DNA from 3 places in the Pradoshia eiseniae genome. Region 2 is predicted to be linked to each of the others. Evidence: predicted binding sites of a transcription regulator. Region 2 holds the regulator's gene; each other region holds the start of a gene.
What was found. The regulator Rex, encoded in region 2, represses fermentation and respiration genes when NADH is low (regulators of the CRP and FNR family bind a similar motif). The targets are predictions, from matches to a motif close to TTGTGAAATATTTCACAA.
Positions count from the first base shown of each region.

Region 1 (10,311 bases), on a different contig from region 2:
TGGTCTCTCCTTAAGCCAGAAATCCACGCATCCATTGGCGTTAAGGCTTCCCTTAAAGGAATGACCTTTCGAATCTCACAGCATTTATTCGGATCCCTTTTCCAAAGAGCTGACCCGTATTGCTCCCGCTGCTCATCCAGTGTCAGATCAGGAAGCTTCCTCTCAATCTTCAAATCTTTATATCTCGCTTCAATCCTATCGATGACCTCATACGTTTCCGGAAAATGAAGGCCCGTATCTAAAAAGACAATGGAAGCATCCGGCTTCACCTGGCTAATCAAATCAATTAACACAATCGCCTCCGCCCCAAAGCTTGAAGCGTAAATGATTTTCTCTTCATGAAAATGCTTAAACGACCACTCAAGAACCACCTTTGCCCCTTTTGTTTCATCATGTATATTGAATGACTCCGACTTCTCGTGCCATTGATTGGTTTTCTCCATGAAGCCTATAGCCCCTTTCTGCTAAGCTCTCCCTCTGACTACGCAAAAGAGGCAGTCTTCCCCTGTATATAACAAGAAAAGACTGCCTCTAGTTTGTCTAGTCAGCAAGCTCCTATTTAGGTTTATTAATTGATGTTGGTTGAAGGCGAACCTTCTCATTCTTTTCTATTTGAATAACCTTTCCATCTTGAACCACCAATGTGATTGACCCAAATTTAATCGTAGTCAGCATTTGCTCCAAATGAGTCATTACCTCCTGAAGATCAGACGGTTTCAGACGGTTCGCCTCCCCTCATGTTTTCCCTCTCAAAGCCATACAGATACCATATAGAAGTTATTGGAATTAATCCTACCATACCCATATGATTTGTCAATATTAATTCTAGAATTTTTTGAAAATGGGCAGTGAATCCTATATTTTCATACAAAACTTTTAATTTCTTTTCAACAGCTATTATAGTAAAATTGATAAGCGTGATTTTTATCAAAGAGGGTGACAAACATGGATTCACAGCAATATTCGAATTTGAAAATGGGTGAAAAAGGAGCCATCTTGAGCATTGTCACCTATTTGTTCCTTTCAGGAATGAAGCTATTAATAGGAATTTTGACTGGTTCAGAGGCGCTATACGCCGATGGTCTTAACAATTCGACCGATATTATTGCTTCCATCGCTGTTCTAATCGGCTTAAAGCTTTCCCAGCGTCCGCCTGACAGCGACCATGGCTACGGACATTGGAAAAGCGAAACGATTGCCTCACTGATTGCCTCGCTCATCATGATGGTCGTCGGGATTCAAGTTCTCCTGAACGGATTTGGCTCCATGTTTGAAGGTCATGAGGAAGCTCCAGATATACTAGCCGCTTATGTCGGTATTTTTTCCTTCATCATAATGTATCTCGTTTATCGATATAATAAGCACCTTGCTGAGAAGATCAATAGCCAATCAGTTATGGCAGCCGCGAAGGATAATCTTTCCGATGCCTGGGTCAGTATTGGCACATCAGCAGGTATTTTCGGTTCCCAGCTTGGCATGCCTTGGCTAGACACCGTAACAGCCCTCCTTGTCGGTCTATTGATATGTAAAACAGCCTGGGACATTTTCCGCGAAGCATCCCACCATCTATCCGATGGTTTTGACGAAGAGAAGATTGCCCTTTATGAGAAGTCCATCATGGAGCTGGAAGACGTGAGAGGTGTCAAAGAAATCAAGGGACGCAATTACGGGAATAATGAAGTCATTGATATCGTCATCTATGTTAACTCGTCACTTAATATACAAGAAGCACATGATATCGCCACTTTAGTCGAGAAGGAACTTACCAAGAAGTTTGGTGTCTATAATGTACATGTGCACGTTGAACCTTATACGGTAGATTAAACAATACACCGCCCCTGTCCATTGACAGGGGCGGTTTTTAAATTTGGTACATCATCAGTCACCATACATAACTGCTGCCTCAGCTCAAATCATTCCCAGCTATTCTGCGGCAAGCGATAGATTAAAAATCGGTCGAATGGATCTTGTGCCTTAATGATTATCTCCTGAACCCATTCAAAGGGCGTTTCATGCTCCAAATAAAAGATATAATCCTCTGAAGGATAATAAAGAATAATATCCGCCGGGCGGCTATATTCCTCGACCGAATCGAGAATCCGATTCACGACCTTCCTGAATATCTGGACATTAAACGGATTAAAGAAGTAGAAGCGATTGTGGCCAGGCTGTATGTTGAACTCCTCAGCCAGGCAGCAATAGAAATGAATTTTTTCACTCCGATACTTCGCATAATCCGCCAGGTTCATCATTGCCTCATTATAAAAGACCTCATTCATCTCCACTCCCGAGACGGCAGCTTGAAAGAAATAATGAATATAAAAATTCAATCGTCCCTTGCCGCAGCCAAAATCCACAACATGATCCCTTCGGTTAAGGCTGTAGGATGCAAATAATTTTTCCAGTGCCGCATATGGTGTAGGTTCATAGCGATTATAGGAAAGGGTAGACGGATGACCTTGCTGGTCTCCCCTAGTTTTGATCCGCATTAATTCGTCATAGTATTTCTCTTTCATGAAAAACCTCAGTCCATTTACGTTTTTCCTTATCTTAATCGTATTATGGCTTGAAATAAAGGGAATCAGACAAAAAAGAAGAGGGTTACTCCCCCTTCCTCAATTCCTTCTTCAATTGATGCAAAATATCCGGATGATTCGTAAACATACCGGTCACGCCCCAATCAATTAAGGTTTTCATTCTTTCCTTTGTATTGACTGTGTATGGATGGATGTCCAAGCCGTTTTGAACTACCTTTTGTACATAGACCTCATTTAAATACGTATGATTAGGACCAATGCCAACTGCATAGCTCTTAATATAGTCAATTTCTTCATCCGTGATAGTCGCGGTTTCTTTGTAGGAGATTAGCTGTACAAGCTTTAAGGTTGGATCTAAGGAGTGGAGCTTCAAGAGGCTGTCTGGGCTGAAAGATTGAAGGAGCAATGTTTTCTTATTTATTTTATATTTATTAATTATGCGCAGTAATTCTTCCTCCATGCCTGGATAAACATCAGGAGATTTTGTTTCAATATAGTATTTTTTATTTTTGCCTAGCTTTTTAAAGACTTCTTCCAGTGTCGGAACTTTCAAGCCTTCATATTCTTCCTTAGCGTATTCTGGATACTTCTCATTGAACCAGCTGCCCGCATCCAGCTGCTTGATTTCTTGTAAGGTATGGTCTTTTACCAGCCCAGTTCCATTAGTGGTCCGGTCAAGTGTTTCGTCATGCATAGCAATCAATGTCCCATCCTTTGTCATTTGAAGATCAATTTCGATATAGTCCCCATGCATTTTGTCCCCCAGCTTATAGGACGCTATTGTATGTTCCGGAGCATATGCCGAAGCTCCCCTGTGAGCGACATTGGTCACCTTTTGAGGTTTATGCTTTTCCGGAGCAGCATTCACTGATGTTATCGTGCCAACGAAGAAGAAAGCGCTTGCAATCAATAAAACAACAAATTTCTTCAAACTTATCCATCCCCTTCAATCGATAATAGACTTCTAATCTAGTATATAGTGCTTCCATTCTATTTACCTGAGTATTTCCTACATATTTCCCCCTTGTATTATAGCTAATAATTGACCTTTTCTCCTGATTATATAGGACTACATATATCCTATTTACTTTATCAATATATCATCTTACCTATAATCGGCAAACTCGATGGTTAACACTGTCAATGACAGGATAACCGAAAGAGTTAATCATCCTGCGGTAGGAAAAACCCTGCTCAATTATTTATTCGAGCATTAGTCAACAACTGATAACAAAAGGGATTATTCACCATTTCGCCACATTTATTACAGAAAAAACCATTAATATAATTTAATGTTAATTAGTTCACATCTTTGTCAAATATGCTAAAAACATTTGCATTTTCAGATTCATATATTTGTAATTTCGTCAAACACTTATTATATTGAAAATCGGGGTATGGTAAAAGCTACATAATATGGTTGGTTTATTCAAAACAGCTGTTATTCTTTTTCTGCTCCAACTTATATTTCTAGCTAACTTAAACTACTTACGGAAGGGGAACATTATGAACAAAAAGTTAGGACTTTTAGGGTCCATGCTGACATCAATTCTTCTGTTAGCCGGATGTGACTGGGTTGTGTTCGATCCAAACGGACCAGTAGCCAAAACTCAATCAGATACGATTATCTTCTCCATGCTGATGCTGGCTGGCGTTATGGTTGTTGTTTATGTGCTGTATATCTTCATATTAGTGAAATATAGAGCTTCCAAAGCTCCTAAAGATTACGTGCCTCCGCATATCCAAGGCAGTCATACACTTGAAATTATATGGACAGCCATTCCGATTATTATTGTCTCTATTCTTGGCTACGTGACGGTCGTATCCACTTTTGAGGTTGAGAGCAAACCAAAAGGCTATGAAGATCAAGAACCTCTCGTCATTTATGCTTCTTCTTCGAACTGGAAATGGCATTTCAGCTATCCTGAGCAGGATATTGAAACCGTAAACTATGTCAATATCCCAACTGATAGAGTCGTAGAGTTCCGCTTATATTCTTACGGACCAATCACCAGCTTCTGGATTCCGCAATTGGGCGGCCAAAAATATGCCATGTCTGACATGGTCACAAAGCTTAATTTCGTAGCAGATAACGAAATGTCCATGATGGGCCGAAATTCCAACTTCAGCGGCCAAGGGACTGCACATATGGAATTCGAAGCGCTCTCCATGTCTAATGAAGAGTTTGATGAATGGGTTGAGCAAGTTCAAGCAAATGAGCCTGAGCTGACAGAAAAGAAATTTGACGAGCTCCTAGATACAGCTTACGTTGGCCGTCAAAGCTATTCTTCCACTCACCTGGAATTCAGCCCGCCGCCAGAAGGACATAACCATGGCGCTAAAGAAGCTCCATCAAACGAAGATCCTGATCAGGAAAACCAATTTGATAAGGAATCTGAGAATCACGGAAACCACTAGAATTAACACTTTGAGCTTGATATGAAAGGAGCTAGACAAACGTGAAATGGGATGAATTTTTCGTTCTTGGTGACCCGATGATTTACGGAGCCATGGTCAGCATTGTTGCTGCATCGATGGCCATCGTTGTGGGTCTGACCTATTTTAAGAAATGGCGTTGGCTTAGAGATGAATGGCTGACGACCGTTGACCATAAACGTATCGGGATTATGTATATCATTTGTGCCCTCTTGATGTTATTCCGCGGAGGGGTAGACGGCTTGCTGATGCGCGGACAGCTTGCGATGCCGGAAAACGGCTTCCTTGATGCCCAGCATTATAATGAAATTTTCACGACACACGGCGTAATCATGATTCTATTCATGGCGATGCCATTTATCATTGGTTTAATGAATATTGTTATCCCGCTTCAAATCGGAGCCCGTGATGTGGCATTCCCATATTTGAACGCGGTCAGCTTCTGGTTATTCTTTGCCGGAGCCATGCTATTCAATATTTCATTCGTTATTGGAGGTTCTCCTGATGCCGGATGGTCAGCCTACTTCCCGCTGGCAAGTACGGAATTCAGTCCATCAGTCGGTAACAACTATTACGCAATCGCTATTCAGATTGCCGGGATTGGTACATTGATGACCGGAATTAACTTCATCGTCACCATCCTTAAAATGCGTGCACCTGGCATGACTCTTTTAAAAATGCCTATGTTCACTTGGTCAATCCTAATCACCAACGTTATCATCGTTTTTGCCTTCCCTGTCTTAACAGTGGCACTTGCGTTAATGACATTTGACCGTCTATTTGGAACACATTTCTTCTCAATGACTGACGGCGGTATGGATATGCTTTGGGCCAACCTGTTCTGGGTTTGGGGACATCCTGAGGTTTATATCGTTATCCTGCCTGCATTTGGTATATTCAGTGAAGTTATTTCAACCTTCTCTAAGAAGAATTTGTTTGGCTATAAATCGATGGTTGCAAGTATGGTGGCAATCTCAGCACTATCTTTCCTAGTTTGGGTCCATCACTTCTACACAATGGGCCAAGGAGCACTCTCTAACAGCTTTTTCTCCATAACAACTATGCTGATTGCCGTTCCAACTGGGGTTAAAATCTTTAACTGGCTCCTGACAATGTACAAAGGAAAAATTCAATTTACGACGCCAATGATGTATGCGCTTGGATTCATTCCAATCTTCACATTCGGCGGCATTACAGGCGTCATGCTTGCGATGGCAAGTGCGGATTATCAATACCATAACACGATGTTCCTTGTTGCCCACTTCCACTATGTATTGATTCCTGGTACCGTCTTCGGTGTTCTTGCCGGTTTCTATTACTGGTGGCCAAAGATTTTCGGTTTCATGCTTGACGATAAACAAGGAAAGCGTGCATTTTGGTGGATTGCCATCTCCTTTAACGTGACTTTCTTACCGCTATTCGCGCTTGGTCTTAAAGGAATGACACGCCGTACGTACACGTACTCTGAGGAAAGCGGCTTCGGCCCATTGAACTTGCTTGCCTCCATCGGTTCTGTCGGTTTAGCAATCGGGTTCATTTTGCTGGTTTACAACATTTACTGGAGCTTCCGCTATGCACCGCGCTTAAATGGCAATAATGATCCATGGGATGCGCGGACATTGGAATGGGCTACTCATACACCTGTTCCTGCCTATAACTTTGCTATCACACCTGAAGTAAGCTCTGTTGATACTTTATGGGATGAAAAACTGGGCAAACATAAGATTTTTAAAGGCAAACTTGAAGAAATTCATATGCCTAACTCAAGCTTTATGCCATTCTGGATGGCAGTTGCCTTCTTCTTCTGGGGATTCTTTATGGTATTCAGCTGGTGGATTCCAGCCATTATTGCTGCGATTCCAATCTTCTACTTGCTGTTTGCGCGTTCATTCAGCAATGACCATGGGTTCCATATCTCTGCTAAAGAATTAGAGGAAGAAGAAAAGAAATTGCGAGGTGAAACAAAATGAAGCTAGATGCCTCACAACCATTAGAATATAGAACAGAGGAGAATCAGCTGAAAATCTTAGGATTCTGGATTTTCCTAGGAGCCGAAATTGTTCTCTTCGCCACCCTATTTACCGTCTATTTCGTTTTGGAAAATGGAACTGGTAATGGTCCGACTGGAAAGGATATCTTCCAAATCTCCGGCGTACTTTGGGAAACCTTTATCTTATTATCTTCAAGCTTCACGATTGGCATCGCGATTCATGCGATGCGCATGGGCATGAAGAAGGCCATGATGACGATGATGACCATCACCCTATTGCTTGGTCTAGCCTTCCTTGGCATTGAGATCTATGAGTTCTTCCATTATGTGCATGCAGGTGCAGCCATCACGACAAGCGGGTTCACTTCTGCATTATTGACCTTGCTTGGAACCCACGGAGCTCACGTAACATTTGGTCTGTTCTGGGGACTTGCAATCTTGCTTCAGGTGAAAAAGCATGGCCTTAATACTCATACAGCCAATAAATCCTTTATCTTCTCACTTTATTGGCATTTCTTAGACGTCGTTTGGATCTTCATCTTCAGCTTCGTCTACTTGAAAGGACTGATGTAATATGGCAAAGTTATTTCCTAAAGAGCATATTATCGGCTTCTTATCATCAATCGCTCTGACGATAGCTGCATTAATGGTTCTATACCTTGATGTATCCTTCGCAGTCAAAATGACAATCTTGCTCGTTACAGCCGGACTTCAAGCCAGCCTGCAGCTTATCCTGTTCATGCATATTGGCGAGTCTAAGGAAAAAGGCACATTGTATACGAATATCATTTATGCCTTATTCGTTGCTGTTGTAACGATTTTCGGATCCCTATTCGTATTAGTATGGGACTGGTATTAATCAATATAAAAGGACATCTGAGACTTTGCTCAGATGTCCTTTTTGCTATGATAATAGTTTCCCAACTCGACGATGGCACTGCCCATTCGTTCATTTTCAGGGAAAATAACTCTCTCAATGCCTGCTTCCCGTAAGGCTTGGGCAGTTACCTTTCCTACTGCAAGCGCAATCACCCGACCTTCAAAAGCTTGCATCAGATCATCCAAACAACCCTTCACTTCTGCATACGCAATGAGATGGCGTACTTGCGGTGTGCTCGTGAAAAAAGCGGCATCAACCTTATCGCCAAGCAGTTCACTAAGCAATTGCTCCATCACTTCCTTTTCTGGCGGTGTGTGAATATAAGGCAAAATTTCTTTATAATGAGCCTGCTCCTCATCAAGCCACTCAATTAAAAGCGGCGCCGGATCTCCATGTAGCTGCAAGGCTACCTTACAGCCTTTCAAGGGATACTCCTTCATCATTCGCACCAGGCCTTTTGTACTGCCATCATCATCGCGGACAACCACAGTGAGACCGAGCTTTTTTAGCATATTGACTGTCTTATAGCCTCTGGCTGCGATTTTCATGTTTTTTAAAGCTGCAATGAAAGCTTCTCCTTCTCCAAGGTCACAAGCAGCTTTATATAAAGTATCTAGTCCAATCCCCGTTGTGAAGATGCCCCAATCATACTGATGTTCGAGTATTCGATAGATATCATCCTTTAGCTGGGATTGGTCGAGATAGACCGTCCCTTGAGCTGGACGAATATGCGGCTCACCCCCAAGATTGCGGATGACTGTACTCATTTCCTCCAGTTTTCTAGACCCCAATATTGCTATTGTTTTTCCCTCTAGCTTCTTCAAATCCCATCCCCCATTCACTTTAACCTTTCATTCATTCTTTGACTGAATAAATGAACTCTCACATAAGAGAATCTCTCGTGTAAACCCTGGCTTTTTCGCCTCACAACGATCCTTAATAATCAGTCCGGACTGCTCAATCATCGCATCAATCGGCTCACCGCTCACGACTACTATTCGATCTGCAATTCGGTTGGCATGGCTTAATATCGAGAGTTGTTCCACAGGTGAAGCCGTATGGCATAGATTATAAGGCAAATCAATAATGGCTGAATCATAATGCTCAGTCACTTCCTCAATAGCTCCTCTAACCACTTCACATTCATACCCAAAATGAGCGATATTCTCTCTTGCCCCAATCGCTGGCAATGGTTTGATATCCCTGCCCGTTATATTAATCCCCATCGATAGCGCCTCAACTAGGACATTCCCTATTCCGCAGCATGGGTCAATCGCTCTAATACCTTCTATTTCCGGGATGGCAATATTCACAACTGCCCTTGCCATCCTTGTGCTGAGAGCTGTTGAATATTCCCTAGGTTTTTGCTGATGCTTTAGCCAAACCGCCTCCCCCTTCTTATAGCGCCCAAAATACCAGCGCCCTCTATATGGAATGACCGCAAATACATACTTTGGATGGTCCAATTCAGCTATACCGTTAACGGAAAGACCAATCTCCCTTTCAATCTTCCGCCTTTCTTTGAAGGAGAGCTTTACATCGAGGTCATTATCTTTAATGAGATGGACTTTGAATGTTTCCTCTCCAAGGTCCACATTCGCCACTTGCTCAACTATTGATTGATAGGTCTCTCCCTCAAACATAACCTCAATTCGCTCTCGGATAAACGGGCTTCTATCCGGTTCAATTCTCTCCGTGCTCATCATGAGATAAGGACCAGCATTACGTCCAAACAAGGCTCTCATCTCCATTTGGCAGAGCGGCTCTTCCTCCTGACTGCATGCATACGTATATAGATAAGTTATCAAATGTCTATCCGCCTTTTCATTGTCATAAAAAAGCCTCTATAGCTAAATCACTTATAGAGGCTATTTTTATTCTATTGTACCAAATTTCTTCTCTATCTAATTCTATTTGCTGGAATATCTATGCAATCTATACTAAGAGCAGATATGTGTTAAAATTTACAAAAACAACATTGGGGGCAAAACAATGAAAATAGTAGATATGGTTGAGTCACAATTAATTGCCAGTATTAAAGAGGAAAAAGATATCCAAAAGGCCATAGACAGCCGAGCGAATATTGCCTTTTTATTAACTGGCAATCTCATGAATATACCAGATATGATTTTAGAGCTGAAGTCAAATGGCATGTATGTATTCATCCATCTCGATTTCATTGAGGGACTATCCAATACGAAAAGCGCTCTTCAATTTATTGCGAAGGCCTGGAAGCCAACAGGCATCATCACAACCAAAAGCAATGTTGTTAAATTAGCGAGGGAAGAAGGCCTGATGACCATCCAGCGCATTTTCTTAATAGACCGTGCTGCCGTGCAAAAAGGGATCGAGAACATTCGCTCCTGCAAGCCGGATGCAGTTGAAGTTTTACCTGGATTAATGCCCAAAATCATTGATGACCTCTCTCGTAAAATCAAGCTGCCGCTCATTGTCGGAGGATTAATCAG
Region 1 is NZ_PKOZ01000007.1:95,884-106,194, forward strand. It holds gene CYL18_RS12660 (phosphoadenylyl-sulfate reductase) at 1-443, opposite strand, end outside; gene CYL18_RS12665 (YezD family protein) at 556-693, opposite strand; gene CYL18_RS12670 (cation diffusion facilitator family transporter) at 946-1,824, shown strand; gene CYL18_RS12675 (class I SAM-dependent methyltransferase) at 1,914-2,516, opposite strand; gene CYL18_RS12680 (glycerophosphodiester phosphodiesterase) at 2,602-3,468, opposite strand; gene qoxA (cytochrome aa3 quinol oxidase subunit II) at 4,044-4,955, shown strand; gene qoxB (cytochrome aa3 quinol oxidase subunit I) at 4,997-6,943, shown strand; gene qoxC (cytochrome aa3 quinol oxidase subunit III) at 6,940-7,536, shown strand; gene qoxD (cytochrome aa3 quinol oxidase subunit IV) at 7,538-7,822, shown strand; gene CYL18_RS12705 (uroporphyrinogen-III synthase) at 7,852-8,667, opposite strand; gene CYL18_RS12710 (TRM11 family SAM-dependent methyltransferase) at 8,695-9,651, opposite strand; gene CYL18_RS12715 (glycerol-3-phosphate responsive antiterminator) at 9,836-10,311, shown strand, end outside.
Region 1: a site for Rex is predicted at 3,830-3,847, ahead of qoxA (cytochrome aa3 quinol oxidase subunit II). Genes of this name have one in related genera too.

Region 2 (10,311 bases):
GAAATTGCACCAATATAGAAAAGCACCGGCACAATTAATTCTTCCTCTCCAGACAACTGAAGGGAAGTTACTAGTTTCTTACCCATGAATAAATCAAATACAAAAAGCGGCAGAATGGATAAACAGCGGAGTTTAGAAAAGGACCATTGCTTAAAGAATCCAAACGTATAAATGATATGCCCAATAAGAAAACAGCTTAGGCCAATCACAAACCAATGAAGCAATCCATCACCTAGCATGCAAAAAAACAGGCCGAAAAGGATAAGACCTTTATTTTGCCGAACCCCCTCTGTTTTTTGGATAAAGGCAAAATAGATAATCAGCCACATCGGAATGAGCTTAAACAGTATTTTAAGCGCGAAAGGTTCAGAGGGGATGAAAAAAATATAAATAATACTCATTAATAAAATGAGAATGGATAGGTACTTTAACTTCATGAATTGACTCCTCTTTATTACTTCTTCCCGCTAGTATACCATCAATAATCTCCTTAGAGATGTCTATTACATAAAAATTTACAAATCGTTTTATATTGTCTTAGATGATTGAAAGACCATAATATTCGTGCTTCTACCCCTTACAAAAAAAAGGTTCTCCTTCGAATTAATCATGAAATAAACATAATAATGTATCTTTGCTAAATTTAATTTTATTTTATAATTTACAGAAATATCTTGTTGAAAATGTAAAATAGATAACAGATAATAGATTTGCGAGAACGCTTTTAGTTCTTTTTAATTTTACTTCCATTTGTGAAAGGAGTCACAAACTTATGAAAGCAGCAGTAGTAACAAAAGACAAAAAAGTAAGCGTTGAAGAAAAACAACTTCGCCCTTTAAAATACGGTGAAGCTTTGGTGCAAACAGAATATTGCGGTGTTTGCCATACAGACTTGCACGTTAAAAATGCCGATTTCGGTGATGTAACAGGTGTAGTTTTGGGCCACGAAGGAATCGGTAAAGTTATTGAGGTAGCAGAAGGCGTTACTTCCTTAAAAATCGGGGATCGCGTTTCTATCGCTTGGATGTTTGAAAGCTGCGGACACTGTGAATATTGCACATCAGGCCGCGAAACACTTTGCCGCGACGTGAAAAATGCAGGATACTCTGTTGATGGAGCGATGGCAGAACAAGTTATCGTAACAGCTGACTATGCTGTAAAAGTACCAGAAGGCCTCTGCCCTGCTGCAGCTTCTTCCGTAACTTGTGCAGGTGTAACAACTTACAAGGCGGTAAAGGAAACTCAAGTACGTCCAGGGCAATGGATTGGTATTTTCGGTGTCGGCGGCTTAGGTAACCTTGCTGTCCAATACGCTAAAAACGTATTCGGCGCTAAAGTCGTAGCATTCGATATTAGTGATGATAAATTAGCATTCGCAAAAGAAGTTGGCGCTGACGTCGTTGTCAACTGCTTAAATGAGGACCCAATCGCAAAAGCAAAAGAAGTAACTGGCGGTAAAGGCTTAGATGCAACAGTTATCACTTCTGTAGCAAAAACTCCTTTCAACCAAGCTATCGATGTCGTAAAAGCTGGCGCTCGCGTAGTAGCTGTTGGCTTACCTGTTGAAAAAATGGATCTAGACATTCCTCGTCTCGTATTAGACGGAATCCAAGTAATCGGGTCTTTAGTAGGTACTCGTCAAGACTTGGCTGAGGCATTCCAATTTGCAGCTGAAGGAAAAGTAGTTCCTAAAGTAGCATTGCGCAAACTAGAGGAAATCAATGATATCTTCGAGGAAATGGAAGAGGGTAAAATCACAGGCCGTATGGTTATCGATTTCACTAACTAATCATATCAATCGTAGATAGATTTTAACGAAAAGGCAAAGCTCAACGCTTTGCCTTTTTCATCATGCTATGAAGCAAGCACTTTTTGTTCATACAGTTATTACAGAAGAAGACTTATAATAATTTTAAATGACCCGTTACCTCATCCACTTTTTCTCTCCCCAAGAATGGCTAGATATCTGTGATCAATCTACAGGCAACTCTTTTATATAACTCATTCAAATTTTCTGCATAAACTTTCATTAAACATTTGTTAGCATTTCTTTATGACTTTCCGTCCATTGTACTCCCCCCACAGATGCATGAATTCCAAGAGCTACATAATTTCCTCAAGCTAACCTTTAATTAAAAAAGAAGCATCTCTCAAGTTATTCAACTTGTGAGATGCTTCTTTAAGCTAGGGGAGGCTGATTACATCATGCCGCCCATTCCGCCCATGCCACCCATGTCAGGCATTCCGCCAGCGTTTTCTTCTGGCTTGTCAGCGACAACTGCTTCAGTTGTTAAGAACATAGCTGCAACAGATGCTGCGTTTTGAAGTGCGGAACGTGTTACTTTAGTTGGGTCAACGATACCTGTTTCGATCATGTTTACCCATTGGCCATTAGCGGCGTTGAAGCCGATGCCGATTTCTTCGCGTTTTAGGCGGTCAACAACAACAGAGCCTTCTAGGCCTGCGTTGAATGCGATTTGGCGAACTGGCTCTTCAAGTGCGCGAAGAACGATATTTACGCCTGTTTGTGCGTCACCTTCTAGCTCGATTGCAGCTACTTTGTTGTACACACTTACAAGTGCAGTACCCCCACCAGCTACGATACCTTCTTCAACAGCGGCACGAGTGGAGTTAAGAGCATCCTCGATTCGAAGTTTGCGTTCTTTCAATTCAGTTTCAGTAGCGGCACCAACTTTGATAACGGCTACGCCGCCAGCAAGTTTAGCAAGACGCTCTTGAAGTTTTTCTTTATCGAATTCAGAAGTTGTTTCTTCTAATTGAGAACGGATTTGGTTGATGCGAGCGCCAATTTCGCTTGTTTGGCCAGCACCTTCTACGATTGTAGTTGTTTCTTTCGTCACAACGACTTTCGCCGCGCGTCCTAGAGATTCAAGTGTTGCGGATTTAAGGTCGCGTCCTAGCTCTTCAGTGATTACTTCACCGCCAGTTAATGCAGCGATGTCTTCAAGCATTGCTTTACGACGATCCCCGAATCCTGGAGCTTTAACTGCTACAGCATTGAATGTTCCGCGAAGCTTGTTCACAACAAGTGTTGCTTGTGCTTCACCTTCAACATCTTCCGCAATCAAAAGTAATGGTTTGCCTTGTTGAACAACTTGCTCAAGGACAGGAAGTACTTCTTGGATGTTGGAGATTTTTTTGTCAGTGATTAAGATGTATGGATTTTCAAGGACTGCTTCCATTTTGTCGGAATCAGTTACCATGTATGGAGAAGAGTATCCGCGGTCGAATTGCATACCTTCTACTACATCTAATTCAGTTGTGAATCCTTTAGATTCTTCGATTGTGATAACACCGTCGTTACCAACGCGCTCCATCGCTTCAGCAATCAATTGGCCAACTTCTTCGTCAGCAGAAGAGATTGCCGCAACTTGTGCGATAGATGCTTTTCCTTCGATTGGTTTAGAGATTGCTTGCAATTCTTCAATTGCTACAGAAACAGCTTTCTCGATTCCTTTACGTACACCCATTGGGTTAGCGCCAGCTGTTACGTTTTTCAATCCTTCACGGATCATCGCTTGAGCAAGAACAGTCGCTGTTGTTGTACCGTCACCAGCGATTTCGTTTGTTTTGCTGGCTACTTCAGCAACAAGCTTTGCACCCATGTTTTCAAAAGCGTCTTCAAGCTCGATTTCTTTTGCGATTGTTACACCATCGTTTGTGATGAGCGGAGAACCGAATTTCTTTTCAAGTACGACATTGCGTCCTTTTGGTCCAAGTGTAACTTTTACTGTATCAGCTAATGCATCGACCCCGCGAAGCATAGCGCGGCGTGCTTCTTCACTAAATTTAATCTCTTTAGCCATTCGTAAATTACCTCCTCAAAATTTTGTAGTATGATATTTTTTAACCGACATTTGCTTATCCGATTACAGCCAGAATGTCGCTTTCACGTAAAATTAAGTATTCGTTGCCTTCGTATTTCACTTCAGTGCCTGCATATTTAGAGAAGATAATGTGGTCGCCTTCAGATACTTCCAATCCTACACGCTCCCCATTCTCAAGGACACGGCCTGTGCCTACTGCTACGATTTTGCCTTCAGATGGCTTTTCTTTGGCAGTGTCAGGTAACACGATGCCGCTTGCAGTTTTCTCCTCTTGTGCGACAAGTTCAATCACAACGCGATCTCCTAGTGGCTTTAACAAGTAAAACTACCTCCTTAACATTCTCTCCATTTTTATTAGCACTCGTATATAGTGAGTGCTAACACAATTTATATATTAAATAAAGACAATCTGATTTGCAAGTGATATGAGCGAAAATTTTAGAAAATTTTATAAGGTTTTTACACCGCCTACACCCTGGCTAGTATACCCTAGCTGCAGGAAGATTATGTATAAAAGGGGGATAAGTTTTGCCATTGTACCTAATGGGGAAAAACGGGTAGAATGAGGATGTAGCTTTTTCCTTTTGGGCTTTAGTCAAAGCCCGCTTGATTCAGATACTTGTCATTAAAGGAGTTTTGTCGTTGAAGAATAATTACTGGCTGATTGTCCTTACATACATTGCCATGCAGCTATCGGGCATCATCGGTCTTCCTCTGATGGGATGGATTTTGCCGAACTTCGTAGCCGAGGATCAAGTAGCCATCTATTCGGTCGTTTCTTGGATTGTCATCAGCTTTTCCATCGCCATGCTCATTACCTTGTACTTTTTGCGAAATGAGCGGCATTCAATGAATAGATCAATGGACTTATGGGAGCGTATGCCGATTGGAGGTTCAATTGCCTGGGCCATCGGCGGGATATTCCTTGCCTTTGTTGCCCAAGCGGTTGCTGGTACGATAGAACAGCAGGTTTTCGGTATTAATGGTGAGTCCCAAAACACCCAGGATATTTTACGTCTAATTAATATGTTCCCGGTCGTCATCCTGATTTCCTCTGTCATTGGGCCAATTTTAGAGGAAATCGTGTTTCGGAAGATTCTCTTTGGAGCGCTTTTGTATAGACGGCTTGGATTCTTCCTTAGCGCCTTAGTCAGTTCGGTTATCTTCTCTCTGGCGCACGGAGAACCTGAACATACTCTTCTTTATTCAGCTATGGGCTTCACATTCGCCTTTCTGTATGTCAAAACTGGCCGAATTATCGTTCCTATCATTGCGCACGTTAGCATGAATACATTAGTAGTTCTGATTTCCACCAATTCTGGTGATTTGATTAAAGAGTTGGAGAAAGCACAAAGTTTTATCGGAGGTTTATTATGAGACGTTCACCAATGTATATGGCTATGACTTATTTCATTTTGGGGGCTGTATTTGTCTTTTTCGCCATCCAAAACGTAACGAGGAGCGGATGGGATTTTTTCACCTACTTCCTGATCATCCTTGCTACACTTGATATCGGCTCTGGCATCCGTTTCATCGGCATCCACCGCAAAATCAAGGAAATGAATAACGAGCAACAAACGAAAAACAAATAAAAGAAAAAACTCGAAGTTTATCCTTCGAGTTTTTCTGCTTTATTGGCTTCTTTAGGCTCTTCCGTCCCGCCTGCCGGGTAATGCTTTAAGAAGTAAACGAGCGATTGTAATTCAACAGCCAGATCAATATGATGCACCCTGATAGCATCTGGGACACTTAAGCGTGCCGGAGTAAAGTTCAGGATAGCTTTCACGTTCGCTGCAACGAGTCTATCCGTTATTGGCTGGGCCGCATGCGATGGCACTGTCAAGATGGCCACTTTGATGTTGGAATTTGAAAGCTTGCTTTCAAGCGCATCCATATCAAAAATTGGTACATCTCCAATGAAGGTGCCGACCTTTTCAGGTGAGACGTCAAAGGCCATTTCAATCTTCGTATTATTATTCTTCATGAAATTATAGTTAAGGAAGGCTGTTCCTAAGTTCCCGACACCAATGAGCGCCACTTGGGTGAGCTCATCCTGGTCAAGGGTCTTACGAAAGAAAGACAGCAAATAATTAACGTTATAGCCGTATCCTTTCTTCCCAAGCGCTCCAAAATATGAAAAATCTCTGCGGATTGTCGCAGAATCGACCTTAACAGCCTCACTGAGCTCCGCTGATGATACCCTGAGTTTCCCTGATGCATGCAGATTTTGTATAAATCGATAGTACAGCGGCAGACGCTTTGCTGTCGCTTGTGGTATTTTTGTATTCTCCTGCAACATTTCTTTCCCTTCTCCCTTACTTTTGTTGAGTTCCTTATAATGAATCGTCCAATTGTTTTTGAAAATCCGGGCTGGATACTCCGCCGGTCTTTTTAACTAAGTATGTTTCTCCAATAACCATTCCTTTATCAATGGCCTTGCACATATCATATATGGTAAGTGCTGTAACCGATGCAGCCGTCAGGGCTTCCATTTCTACGCCTGTGCTTCCCTTCGTCTTAACAGACACCTGAATGCGCAGCCGCTTCTGTTCTTTTTCAGCCTCCCAAAAGAAACGAATGTCTATTCCTTTAAGGGAAATTGGATGACACATAGGAATTATATCAGATGTTTTCTTCGCTGCCATAATACCAGCCACTTGGGCTACTGCCAGCACGTCACCTTTCTCCATCTCCCCGGAGGTGATTTTCTTATAAATTTCTTCTTTAACTAGGATGCTTGACTCCGCAACTGCTGTACGGGCCGTCTCAGGCTTATGTACAATATCGACCATCTTCGCCCTTCCCTGTTCGTTGAAATGAGTAAAATCACTCAAACCATTCCCCCCTTTACCATTATTTTATATTATATATGGATTTCACGGAAACTTTTGTGTAAATATTCACATATATCCTATTCAGTTGCGGTGCCCAGACTTTGTAAGATACACTTAAGCTAGTACTTCCTGAGGTGAGAATCATGATTATTTTACAAGTTAATAATGTATCCAAATATTATGGTGCAGAAGCTATTTTGTCCAGTATAAAGCTTGAAGTGCAAACGAAGGATCGGATAGCTCTCGTTGGCCGTAATGGCGCCGGCAAGTCCACCCTTTTGAAAATCATCGCTGGCACTCTTTCCCATGATGGAGGCAATATCTTCATGCCAAAAGGGACGACAATCGGCTATCTCGCCCAGCATACGGGCTTAAATTCCGACCTATCCATTTGGGATGAGATGCTGACTGTGTTCGCGGATTTGCGAAAGCAGGAGGAAGAACTGCGCGCCCTAGAAAAATCGATGTCAATCCCCGACATATATAATGACAGCACTCGCTATGAGCGAATTTTGAAGGATTATGATCACTTGCAGGAACAATTCAAAAATGCCGGTGGCTATCAGATGGAAAATGATATCCGCTCTGTCCTGCACGGTCTTAATTTTGCCGATTATGATTATGCTACCCCTGTCACCTCGCTGAGCGGGGGCCAGAAAACAAGGCTTGCTCTCGGGAAATTATTGCTGACGAAGCCGGACCTATTAATTCTCGATGAACCAACGAACCACCTTGACATCGACACTCTCTCTTGGCTTGAGGGGTATCTGCAATCCTATCCTGGCGCCATCCTGATTGTTTCACATGACCGTTATTTCCTTGATAAGGTCGTCAATCAGGTCATGGAGCTATCACGCACATCCATTAGTAAGTATACAGGTAATTATAGCAAATACCTCGTCCAAAAGGCTGAGGAATTTGAACGCAATCAGAAAATGTATGAAAAGCAGCAGGATGAAATCGCAAAACTAAGAGATTTCGTCCAGCGCAATATTGCCCGTGCCTCAACGACCAAACGTGCCCAAAGTCGCCAAAAGCAGCTTGAGCGCATGGAGATGCTGGACCGTCCGCAAGGGGATGAGAAATCTGCCAACTTCTCCTTCCAGATTGAAAAACAAAGCGGAAATGAGGTCCTGCAAGCGAAGGATATCGCAATAGGGTATGAGCATGCTGTTGCCAAGTCGATTAATTTCCGCATCACACGTGGAGAAAGCATCGCGCTTATTGGCCCGAATGGCATTGGCAAGTCTACCCTCCTTAAGACCATTACGGACAGGCTTCCAGCCCTTAGCGGTGAGTTTCAATTCGGGGCTAATGTTACGATAGGCTATTATGATCAGGAACAAGCGAACCTCTCATCAAACAAGACCGTTCTCAATGAATTATGGGATGACTATCCCATGAGCCAGGAAAAGGACATCCGCTCCATCCTTGGAAACTTCCTCTTCAGCGGGGATGATGTCATGAAAATCGTGTCGACATTGAGCGGGGGCGAGAAGGCAAGACTGGCTCTATCGAAGCTGATGATGCAAAAAGCGAACCTGCTGATTCTCGATGAGCCCACAAACCACTTGGATCTTGATAGCAAGCTCGTTTTGGAGAATGCCCTTGTCGATTATCCCGGAACTTTGCTCTTCGTTTCTCATGACCGCTACTTCATCAATCGTATTGCCGATAAGGTTATTGAGATGGGTCCAGAAGGAACTGTTGAATATCTTGGGGATTATGACTATTATGTTCAGAAAAAACAGGAGCTTGTCGAACTGGCAGAGCTTGAAAACAAACCAGCTATGCAATCGAATCAACAGTCTACCGAAAAATCCTCCTATCAAGAGGATAAGGAACTGAAGAAGCAAAATCGAAAGCGTCAGCGTCGTATCGAGGAATTAGAGGGTGCCATTGAGACGTTTGAAGCGAAAATCGCTGATTACAATGAACAGCTTTGTGACCCTGAGGTCTACCAGGATCATGAAAAAACACTGGAAATCCAAAGCCAGCTTACAGCTGCTGAATCAGCATTGGAGGAATTAATGGAGGAATGGACCATCCTTCAAGATTAATGGAAAACGGGCCTGTGTATGGCCCGTTTTTTTATCAACATATTTACCCACAGACAGTTCATAACTATATCAGGTATTCAACTGATTTTTCCACATTATCCACAGATATCGAAACTATTATCCACAGAAATTGTGTATAAGCACGAGTTATCCACAGTAACTTTAGAACTTTCTGCATTTTTAAACCAAATCGCTTGGGGATAAAAAATAGCCGCTTAATCAGCGGCTTTTTCGTCTTTTATTCTAAATCTAATCCTGGATTAGCATTCAGATTCATTCCCGCACGCCTTCCTTGCTCAAAGGCAATACTCCCCGCTGCACCTATCATAACTGCGTTATCGGTGCATAAATACAATGGCGGGATAATTAATTCAATGTCTTTCTTTTCTCCGAATGCTTCTTCCAGCCTTGCCCTCAATCCTTTGTTCGCTGCAACTCCGCCTGCGAGCAGCACTTGCTTCACACCAAATTGCTCTGCTGCCTTCAATGTCTTCGTAACAAGGACATCTATGACGCTCTCCTGGAAGCTGCAAGCGAGGTCCTCTGGCGCGATTGTCTCTCCTTTTTGCGAAGCATTATGCAAGGTATTGATAACAGCAGACTTCAATCCGCTGAAGCTGAAGTCATAGGAATCCTCTTCAAGCCATGCACGCGGCAATTTCACCGTTGGCTTTCCTTCATGGGCCAGGCGGTCAATATGAGGGCCGCCTGGATATGGAAGCTTTAGGGTACGCGCTACTTTATCATAAGCCTCTCCTGCAGCATCATCACGCGTCTCCCCAATAACCTCAAAGGAACCGTGCTCACGCATCAGAACAAGCTCTGTATGCCCGCCTGAGACAACGAGAGCGAGCAGCGGGAATTGGAATTCCGTCAAGATTCGATTCGCATAAATATGGCCGGCAATATGGTGAACATTCACTAAAGGCTTACCATGCGCAAACGCCATTGCCTTTGCCGCATTCACGCCTATCAAAAGAGCACCTACAAGGCCTGGTCCCTCGGTCACAGCAACCGCATCAATAGCTTCCCATGTTTGGCCTGCCTGCTCTAATGCTTCCTCAACAACGACCGTTATGGCTTCCACGTGATGCCTTGATGCAATCTCCGGCACAACTCCTCCAAAGCGCTTGTGACTCTCGATTTGCGAGGCTACTACGTTTGAGAGAATCTCTCGGCCGTCTTTGATAACGGCTGCAGCTGTTTCATCACAGCTTGTTTCTATCGCTAATATTAATTGTTCCTTCTTTACCATAATTCCACCCACATAACTAAGGCATCTTCCATATTATCCGTGTAGTAATTCTTTCGGATACCGCCTTCTTGAAATCCCATTTTTCGATATAATTTCTGTGCACCATAGTTCGTCACCCTTACCTCAAGGGTCATCCGCGTAACACCCATGCTTTTAGCCTGTGCCATCATACGGATCATTAATTCCTCGCCAAGACCATAGCCCCGGTAAGCAGGCAAAAGAGCAATATTCGTGATATGTCCCTCATCCAATATGATCCACTGTCCGCCATAGCCAACGACACGCCCCCTGTCCTCAACGACAAGATAGACCGC
Region 2 is NZ_PKOZ01000014.1:2,301-12,611, reverse strand. It holds gene CYL18_RS16090 (lysoplasmalogenase) at 1-437, opposite strand, end outside; gene adhP (alcohol dehydrogenase AdhP) at 773-1,789, shown strand; gene groL (chaperonin GroEL) at 2,199-3,827, opposite strand; gene groES (co-chaperone GroES) at 3,883-4,167, opposite strand; gene CYL18_RS16070 (CPBP family intramembrane glutamic endopeptidase) at 4,491-5,225, shown strand; gene CYL18_RS16065 (YdiK family protein) at 5,222-5,440, shown strand; gene CYL18_RS16060 (redox-sensing transcriptional repressor Rex) at 5,458-6,147, opposite strand; gene moaC (cyclic pyranopterin monophosphate synthase MoaC) at 6,182-6,682, opposite strand; gene CYL18_RS16050 (ABC-F family ATP-binding cassette domain-containing protein) at 6,826-8,742, shown strand; gene tsaD (tRNA (adenosine(37)-N6)-threonylcarbamoyltransferase complex transferase subunit TsaD) at 8,981-9,997, opposite strand; gene rimI (ribosomal protein S18-alanine N-acetyltransferase) at 9,991-10,311, opposite strand, start outside.

Region 3 (10,311 bases), on a different contig from region 2:
TCTCCAACCCGCAATAATCTATATAATAAAAATACCATAAGGTACAAGCAATACAAAAAAAAGTTTACCTTCCCCTATTATGCTGCTTATCCCAAATATCAATTCCTTTCAGCTATTAGTGCATAATAAAGAAATGCGTTAGGAATAGTAAGGAGTAAAAAAGATAGGAGAACCAAGTATGCCTAGAAGAAGTGATAATGCTCATACAAATCCTGAAATCAACCATGATGGCAATCATGAAAATATCATCAACGATCCTAAAGCCTATAATATGGGCGTTGCCACAAGCAATTTCTATCCTGGACACGGAATGAACAAAAATCCTTACCATGTAGAGGAGAAAAATGATACCCCTTCTGAAATGGAGAATTTCGAGAAATTAATGCGGGGCAAAGAACCAAGAGAAAAGTAAGAAAAGGGAGATGGCCACGCCATTCTCCCTTTTTCTTGTCCTTACAGGACCTTACTTAAAAACAGTTTCGTCCGCTCATGCTGCGGATTATCAAATAGCTCTTTTGGTTTGTTCTGCTCTACGATATAGCCTTCATCCATAAAAATAACACGGTCTCCTACTTCCTTTGCAAATCCCATTTCATGCGTAACTACGACCATGGTCATGCCCTCACTGGCCAATTGCTTCATAACCTCAAGCACCTCACCAACCATCTCCGGGTCAAGCGCAGATGTAGGTTCATCAAACAGCATGATCTCCGGCTCCATTGCCAAAGCTCGCGCAATCGCTACCCTTTGCTTCTGCCCCCCTGATAATGAATCCGGATAGGCATCTGCCTTCTCAGAGAGGCCAACCTTACTGAGTAATTCGAGCGCCTTATTCTTTGCTTGCTCTGCTGAGACCTTCTTAACCTTCGTCGGAGCAAGCATTAAATTCTCAAGGACGGTCTTATGGGGGAATAAATTAAAATGCTGAAACACCATACCTGTTTTTTGCCGGACCTTATTAATGTCTATTTTCTTATCAGCAAGATCGACGCCGTTAATGCGGACATGCCCGCCTGATATGGCTTCAAGCAGATTTAAACACCGCAGGAAAGTAGATTTACCCGACCCTGAAGGTCCGATGACCACAACAACCTCTTTGTGTTCAATGGTGATGCTAATATCCTTTAAAACTTCATTGCTGCCAAACGACTTCTTTAAATTCTCGACTACAATCATTTTGTATCAAGCCTTCTTTCCATTTTGTTTAACAGATAGCTTAAGGAAAGCGTCAAGATGAGATAAATGAAAGCCGAAGCTAAATATGGCTCCCATACACGGAAATATTGACTAGCCATCGCTCTGCCCCAATAGGTCAGCTCCGGGGCAGCGATAACAGCCGCAATCGACGATTCCTTTATAAGTACGACAAATTCATTTCCAAGAGGAGGAATCATCCGTTTAAAGGCTTGCGGTAAAATAACATAGCGCATCGCCTGTGCACTCGACATCCCGAGAGACCGGGCACCCTCCATCTGGCCTGTATCAATGGATTGGATGCCTGCTCGAAAGATTTCCGCAATATAGGCAGCTGAATTCAATGACAAAGCGAGAATCGTTGCCAATATTACGTTTGTCTCACCAGTAATAGCTGGAACAACACCGAAATGGATTAATAGAAGTTGGACAAATAACGGAGTACCGCGAAAGAAGCCAATATAACAATTTAGCGGTATGGACAATAATTTGCTTTTCGTTATCTTTCCAAGCCCTATTAATAAGCCCAGAACCGTTCCGATTAAGATCCCTGCAATTGAAAGCCCAATTGTATATAGAGTCCCTTTTAATAGAAAGGGCATATATTCTTGAATAATATCCCACCTGAAATCCAATGGTCCCATCCTCCTTATACTAAAAATTGCGTAACATGGCTTCATCCTTCCGATGTTACGCAATTCATTCCATACGTTTATTGCTGCTCTTTTAATGTTTCGATATCCGGCTCAATCCCGAACCATTTTTTATAGATTTCGGTATAGGTGCCATCATCCATAATGGTTTTCAGCGCTTCATCTACTTTGCTCTTCAGCTCACTATCTTTCGGGAACATTAAACCGTAATATTCATTTTCAAAGGCATCCTCATCTGCAACGACAACAAATTTGTCATCTGGATTATTCTTCGCATATTCCTCAACAACTCCGTTATCAGCTACGACTGCCTTTGCACCATTTTGCTTCATCTCCATAATCGCCAGCACGGTTGTTTCAAACTTCCTTATATCTTCATTCTTATCCCCGACAATCTTCTCGACTGCCAAATGGCCCGTTGTACCTGTTTGAACAGCCACTTTCTTTCCTTTCAAATCCTCTGCAGACTTAATGTCACTTCCTTCTGGCACGAGAATCTTATTGGTTGATAGGAAGTACGGCACAGAGAAGTCATACGTCGCTTTTCGCTCATCATTAATGGAGATAGCAGACATCCCCATATCAGCTGTTTTGTTTTTGATTTCTACAAACAGCGGATCCCAGCCTACATTTTCAATCTTAACCTTGAAACCTGCTTCTTTTGCGACCGCCTTCACTACATCCACATCAAAACCGACAATTTCCCCGCCATCTTGGTATTCAAATGGTGAGTAATTGGCATCAGTGACGACACGGTACGTTTTCTCAGAGCCTCCACCATCTCCGTTCCCGCTAGTTTCTTCTTCACTAGATCCGCATGCAGCCAATCCAAACATGACGCTAGCCAATATTGAAGCGACCAAAAATCTCTTCTTCATGAAATCTCCCCTTTGTTATCTGAAAATATTTTTTAAATTTTCTAAATTCTATGAAATTTATTATAATCTTCGATGGTAATTAATGCAATTGAAAACTGATTTGCCCTAATTATTGTGATAGAGAAAATTTATTCTTTTCCTGATAGGGTACGAATCGGTTCAATCAGGGTATAGGTGCTTATACATTCAGTAGCAGGCTTGGGGGGGAGAAAAATCTATGTGGATAAATAAGCCTTTTTTTAAATATGCGACCGGCTTAATCCTTATTCTTATTATCATTGTTTTATTCGGGAAGATTGATTACTTCATTTGGCCTTTCCAGAAATTCATCATCACTCTATTCTTTCCGATTTTAATCGCAGGACTGCTTTACTATATACTTCGCCCCATCGTTCAATGGCTTAGCCGCTATATGCCGCTAGCCCTTAGTATCACCCTTATATACTTGCTGTTTGGCGCGCTCGGCTATGTAGCTGTTAAAACGGCTGGCCCAATGATAATTTCACAAGTCTCTCACCTGGTTGAAGTCGTGCCGGAACGGGCGGAGTCAATTGCAGATACGTCCAAAACCATCATTGAAGAGCGGTCGCCAGATTTCCTTTCGGTGAATAAAGTAAAGGATTATGCAACAGATTATTTGGAATCATTCTCAAAAAAAATCTCCAGCAATGCCATCACTATTTTCTCAACCATCACTAGCGCCTTGACCATTATCGTTATAGTTCCATTTATTGTCTTCTACTTCTTGAAGGATGGACATAAATTAAAACCTTATCTTCTCCGCCATATCCCTCAATCAGTTGAAGCAGAAGGCGCTAAAATCCTTGCAGATGTGGATAAAACCTTATCAACTTACATTGTCGGACAATTTATTATTGCGTTAGCAGATGGCGCAATGATGTATATTGGCTACTTAATCATTGGATTAGAAAATGCGCTTATCTTTGCCATATTTGCCACATTACTGACGGTAATCCCGTTTCTCGGACCTTTTTTGGGTATCATCCCTGCTTTGATCAGCAGCTTTTTAGTCAGCCCATTCATGGCACTAAAGGTTTTAATTTTAATGATTATCGTTCAGCAGATTGAGGGACATTTGATTACGCCGCAAGTTATGGGCAAACGGCTGGATATCCATCCATTAACCGTTATCTTTCTCTTGCTTGTTGCCGGTTCACTCTATGGATTTGTCGGCATCCTGATTGCCATTCCTGCTTATTCCGTGTTAAAGGTGATTTTTAATAATTTCGTCCGTTTTTATAAGCTTCGCAGTAATACAAAATAATATAGGCATCTCATAATGAGACACTAAATTACTATCATCCCATAATGATAAATCTTTCAAATATATTTCTTCATATCAGGAATCTGAAGCTTTTTTACTAAAGGAAATATTAAGTGTGTAATGCTCTTAAACCTTTAATGAACGTAAAAACACAATCCTGACATTTGTCAAAAGACTAATATAAATAAAAAAGATGGAGAACCAAATTGGTTTTCCATCTTTTTGCGTAGTTTACTGATGTCTCTCGCTTTTAATTAGCTTAGGATACCGTTTGAAATTCACGATCGGCAAAGACCATCCATTCATATTGGCGTAAGCGCAATTCGAACAGCTTCAGTGGATCGCGATACATTTCTGGTTTTGCACGCATCTTTTCCAATTGGCGATTGTATTTCTCAATCATGCCATTTGCATCAGCAATTAATGTATTCAGCATTTCCTTCGGATTACTGAAGAACATAGCGACATCCCTTGTAATGGATTTCTCGAACATTTCGAATTGAAGCAGGAACTTATCAGCGATAACCTCAGCAACTTCGGTGTAATCCTGTGTTTCAATTAAGTTCGTATATTTATTGTACATTAAACTCTTATTGGCAATTGACCCGAACAGTACACCAGCGCTCTTTAGCAATAATTGCTGCGGCGTATGACGCAGAAGAATATTAACGGTATCCATTTGAATTCCGCTAGTCATCCGATTGGAATCACGGCGCCAGTCATCAAGCACTCGGAAGTCACAGTTCATTTTGACGCGATCATCCTGATAGATGGCATTAAATCCATCTGTCATTTCAGTCAAGAAACCTTGGCTTTCCTTAAATTCAATGTCTGCTTCCCGAATCCATTCCTGCATAGAATAGAAGTATTTCGGGAGAACGGTTGTTTCTAAATACTCCTGTACTCTTCTATTCATCTTCTCATTCAGTTCAATATGAATCTTACGATAATCGCTATCCTCTACAAGCAAATCCTTACTTGCCTGCAGGATTTTCGGTATAGCGCTGACCACGTCATTTCGTATATCATCTTTGCGCGCCTTAAATGAATTGCGAAGTCCTGCCGCCTTTTCCTTCTCCAAATCGTCCACTTGGTTTAAGGCTGCTTTCAGTTTTGACAATAAATCTTCATTTTTATGGATGGAATCGGCCAATTCTTCCTCCCTCTCCAGTCTTTGATCAAGCAAGGAGGAAATTGCCTCACGAACATAATGAAGAAGCATCATTGTACGCTTGCTTTCCTTATATGGCTGCAAAAGATTCCCTTGAAGGAATTCTGTGAAATCCATCCGTTGGGCAGCCCCTCGATATCGAGCTGAATGGGCAAAAATCTTTGCCTCAGGCAAATATGGATTAATCTTCTTCCAAGCCTCATCGACAATTCGAATGGCCTCCTGATCATTATGGACAAGATCCATTTTGTTTAGCAAGAAATGAATCGGCAGGTCAGGTGCCTGCTCCTTAATCATGAGGGCTAATTCTCTTTCTTTCTGACTGAATGGGTCATTCACATCAAGAACAAAGAGAAGGCTGTCTGCCATATGCAAGTAACGGCGCACCTCTTGAGTTTTGCTGTTGGCAATGCTGAATCCAGGTGTATCTATGATAGCAATACCATTCTCCTTCAAGAATGCGCTTGGGAGCTTATAATCAATAATGCGCGGCGGTCCGCTCATCCATGCTCTAGATGTGACGCGCTCTTCTATCTCCTCATGATTCAATGGAATAATCGAGGAATCTGACACCTCATTGACATCCTCTTCCTCCCCATACTTATAGAGCACAGTTGTCGCTGTTGGCTGGTCAAATGAATCTTCTCCAAGAAGTGAATGAATTAAAGCCGATTTTCCATTACCGCTCGTTCCGGCAATCATCAATCGCTGTACATTTAAGTCTAACAGCTCATCCATGATCCATTTATGTCTTTCACTGACAGCCAAGCCGTTCTCCATGGCCCATTTATCAATGGTTTCAAAGAGACGGACGCTATCTTCCAATCCATCCCGGTTATAGGTGAGTCCAGATAGAATATGTTCTGCAATGCCAACATCCTCACTGCTAAGTGTAGTTGGGAAATGGTCATTCCAGGCAAGAACGCTTGAAGAGGCAAGCAATGCATGATTTCGGTCCGTTAAGCGCACCCAATTTCTGAGTAAGCTCGGAACGATTGTTTTTAAGGATTTAACCGATTTCTCTCCATTAATGAATTCGAAATAAGCATCCTTGTATAAGACCGCCAAGGCTGGATAAGAATGCTTCTGCGTGATTTCAAAATCCTGCAATAGATCATTGAAACCTTGAACCCAAGTCAAGTAGGAGGCTTCTCCTTGATAGCTGTGCCAAAGCGCAACAGCCAATTCTTCAAACCGCTTGTCATTAAGATCATAAAGCTTACGCAAAGCTGGATAGAAATAAGCCGGGTCCAAATGCTTTGTTACACCATCTTCTATATAAGCTTGAAGGATGTTGTACCAATGAATAGATTCAGTCCTCATCGCCTCATTCATGGCAAGATCAACTGCGCTATCCCAATCCATTTGTTCCTCAAAGAAGTTCCTCGCTAAGCTTGTCACTTGCTCATCATCCGGATTTAAGCGAACCACTTTCTTAATGGTTTGGTCAGCCGAGTTAATCTTCTTCATTCTTATGTAAAGGGTAAATAATTGCAGACCTACCTCGGTATTTAAAGTAATAGAGTCCGATTGGATAGATTTATAGATTTCTTCCGCTGTTGAATAAAGATCAACAGCAAAATAGGCATCTGCCATGTTTTTCTTTGCCCATGGCTCCAGCTCATTCGTTACCTGTTCCCATTTGAAAATGGCTGCTTCATAGTCCCTATATAAGTAATAAAGCTCACCTTGCGCGAAACGAAGATTAGACAGCTCTGGTATATCCTGATTCTGTTCCTGGAGCACGTATTCACTAATGATGAGCATTGGGTTTGCCGCACTGTCTTTATCAATTAATGTTTTATAATAAGATTTTTCAATTAGAATTGACTCATTATTCATATGACCCCTCCTTTGATTCTATATGACATAGTTACCTTGTTCTAATGTTTGTAACTAATATAGTTTAATAAATATGGATTGCAATATGATTTCCGTTAAGTAACAAGTTAAATACATATTAAATACACTCGAACATTTTTTGTCACATTTGCAATAATTACAGTTTTACTTTATTTCCTTTTCCCTCATTCGTTATGGCTAAAACTTTCTATTAATTTACATTCTATTATATTTAAGGATTAAGAGATAGGGGTTTTACAAATCATGTTAAAATGAGAATAAGCCTGCAGCTTAACGCATGCAGGCTTACTCTTGCTCAATTTATTTCCACCAGTTATCAAACATGGATGTTGGCAATTGACGTTTATGCTCTGTCTTCAAATATTGCTGTTCAATCCTTCTGGCGGCCTCTAAGCCAACCTCTTTTCCTTCCAAATAATCATCAATTACATCGTAGGATAGACCTAATTCCGTTTCATCTGCCTGCAGCGGCTTATTATCAAGCAGATCTGCAGTCGGTACTTTTAAGTAAAGGCGTTCTTCTGCCCCGAGCTCTTTTAGCAATTCCTTGCCTTGTCTTTTTGATAGCCCCGTTAATGGCAAAATATCTGCACCGCCATCTCCATATTTGGTAAAAAAGCCAGTTACCGCTTCTGCCGCGTGATCTGTCCCAACTACAAGCAAACCGCGCTGTCCGCCTATCGCATATTGGGCAACCATTCGGAGACGCGCCTTAACATTCCCTTTGTTAAAATCACTGAGGGCTTCTGCAGAGGCTTCCTCATATTGTGCAGAAACAGCATCTACGGATGGTTTAACGTTAAAAGTTAAGCTCTCATCCGGTTTGATAAATTGGATAGCTGCTTGAGCATCTTCCTCGTCATGCTGAACACCATATGGGAGTCTTACAGCAACAAACGTCGCCTCACTCCCTTCCTCACGCAAGGACTCAACAGCCATTTGAGCCAAGCGGCCCGCAAGCGTGGAATCCTGTCCGCCGCTAATTCCGAGGACGAACCCTTTTGCCCCGGTCTTTTTTAGGTAATCCTTCAAGAATCCCACTCGTTTTTCAATTTCTTCTTTAGGATTAATGGATGGTTGTACATGTAACGCTTCAATAATTTGTGCTTGTAAACTCATTTTAGCGTTCTCCTCCTTTACTTCCCCTTTATTGTTCCTCTATTTTCCATCGATAATCTTTTTTATAAAGTTTATTTTACTCTATCTCTGTTTTTTTCAAAACTGATTAATGAACGAAGATAGAGGAATAGGCATTTTAACTCACTTTTTCGTTATTTTAATATAGTTAAATAAGTCTTTTTTGTAAAGGAACCGGAGTTTATGCTGCTTGATGCAGCTGTTACAGGATATCTGCTTATCATCTAGGTGGCCTATATGTGAACTGGCTTTATAGGTAATTTCGTATTCCTTTTTACTTATACTGATTTGGATTCCTTTTCAAGCAAGGGCACAAAACCATTTTTGTTATACATCACAGGCACGCTGAACATTCCTGTATTTCAGCATGGTTCACCTCTACTGTAAATAGATTTTCAACTTTTCCAATAAATGTTCAAAAAGTTTTGGATAAAATTTGAATTGCTATAATTGCTCAATTATTCACAATGGAATTGGTGTATAAATAAAGTATAGAAAGCAGTCAGCCTTCCATTCCGCGGTAGGAGGCCAACTGAATATGATATAGGAGTGAATGAAAATGATGGAATGGTTAAGAACAAACAAATATGCATCTGGACTTTTGCTTATCATACGTTTATATCTTGGGTACGAATGGTTCATACATGGATTGGAAAAAGTAAGAGGCGGAGCCTTCGATGCCACCGGCTTCCTTAATAATATAATCGCTAATCCCGTTAAAGGACCTGATGGCACAGCACTTTATCCAATCTACAACTCCTTCATTGAAAATTTTGCCCTGCCTAATGTAGGCATCATAAATATTTTAATTCCTTGGGGAGAGCTCCTTGTCGGACTAGGGCTGTTACTAGGTGTATTAACAACAGCAGCTGTTTTGTCAGGACTGTTGATGAACTTCCTGTTTGTCTTTGGCGGTACAGTTTCTACTAACCCAGCCATGATCGTTCTTGGATTTATCATCCTTGCTGCCGGAGCGAATGCCGGTAAACTAGGAGGAGACTATTATGTCCTTCCTTGGATTAAAAAGACACTTACTAAGAGGAATGATAATCCCCACTTCCCTATAAAGGATCAGCCAGCCCACTAAATTTAAATCTTTGCTTAAAAGCCTGGAGTTCTTGACTCCAGGCTTTTTTAGGCGGAAAATACAGCTATAATTATTTACATACGAAGAATAGTCTCATTGAATAAGTATCTTCTACATTCATAAAATACATAATAGCACCAAAATGCTTTCCTCTGGAGGGATATTATGCTGGATTGGTTCACAAGTCTTCCCGTCATGTACCAAGCCTTCTTTGCTACCTTATTCACTTGGGGCATGACGGCTCTTGGGGCAGCCCTCGTATTTACGACCAAAAATGTAAATATGAAATTTCTAGATAGCATGCTCGGCTTCGCCGGCGGAGTCATGATTGCAGCAAGCTTTTGGTCTTTGCTGTCACCAGCCATTGAAATGGCTGAAGACAGTCCTCTTCCATCATGGTTTCCAGCCGCAGCCGGTTTTCTCGCAGGCGGTCTGTTCCTCATGTTGTTAGATAAGATCATGCCCCATCTTCATCCCGATAAACCGCTTGGTCAAGCGGAAGGGATTCATCCAGAAAACAAGAAGAGGAGCACCTTGCTCGTATTGGCCATCACCATGCATAATATTCCGGAAGGGTTAGCCGTCGGTGTTGCGTTCGGGGCTGTCGCGGCCGACTTGCCGAGCGCCTCTCTTACCGGTGCGATTGCCCTTGCCATCGGTATCGGCATCCAAAACTTTCCCGAAGGCCTGGCTGTTTCCATGCCGCTTAGACGGGATGGAATGTCGAGGAGAAAAAGCTTCTTTTATGGGCAATTCTCCGGAATGGTTGAACCTGTTGCCGCTGTCATTGGGGCAGTAGCAGTTGTCTTTATCCAGCCGCTGCTTCCTTATGCTTTAAGCTTTGCTGCTGGAGCAATGATTTTCGTTGTCGCAGAGGAGGTCATACCCGGTTCACAGGAAAACGGCAATACAGACCTTGCCTCCTTATTCCTGATGATCGGCTTTGCTGTCATGATGATTCTGGATGTTTCTTTAGGCTAAAATATTGAATGATAGAAGCTGAAGGCACTGCCTATTAGGCATTCCCTTCAGTTTTTTTATGC
Region 3 is NZ_PKOZ01000007.1:41,774-52,084, forward strand. It holds gene CYL18_RS12400 (hypothetical protein) at 179-412, shown strand; gene CYL18_RS12405 (amino acid ABC transporter ATP-binding protein) at 454-1,176, opposite strand; gene CYL18_RS12410 (amino acid ABC transporter permease) at 1,173-1,829, opposite strand; gene CYL18_RS12415 (basic amino acid ABC transporter substrate-binding protein) at 1,907-2,725, opposite strand; gene CYL18_RS12420 (AI-2E family transporter) at 2,943-4,010, shown strand; gene CYL18_RS12425 (dynamin family protein) at 4,270-7,023, opposite strand; gene nadE (ammonia-dependent NAD(+) synthetase) at 7,345-8,163, opposite strand; gene CYL18_RS12435 (DoxX family membrane protein) at 8,741-9,268, shown strand; gene CYL18_RS12440 (ZIP family metal transporter) at 9,434-10,249, shown strand.
Region 3: a site for Rex is predicted at 8,632-8,649, ahead of CYL18_RS12435 (DoxX family membrane protein). Genes of this name have one in related genera too.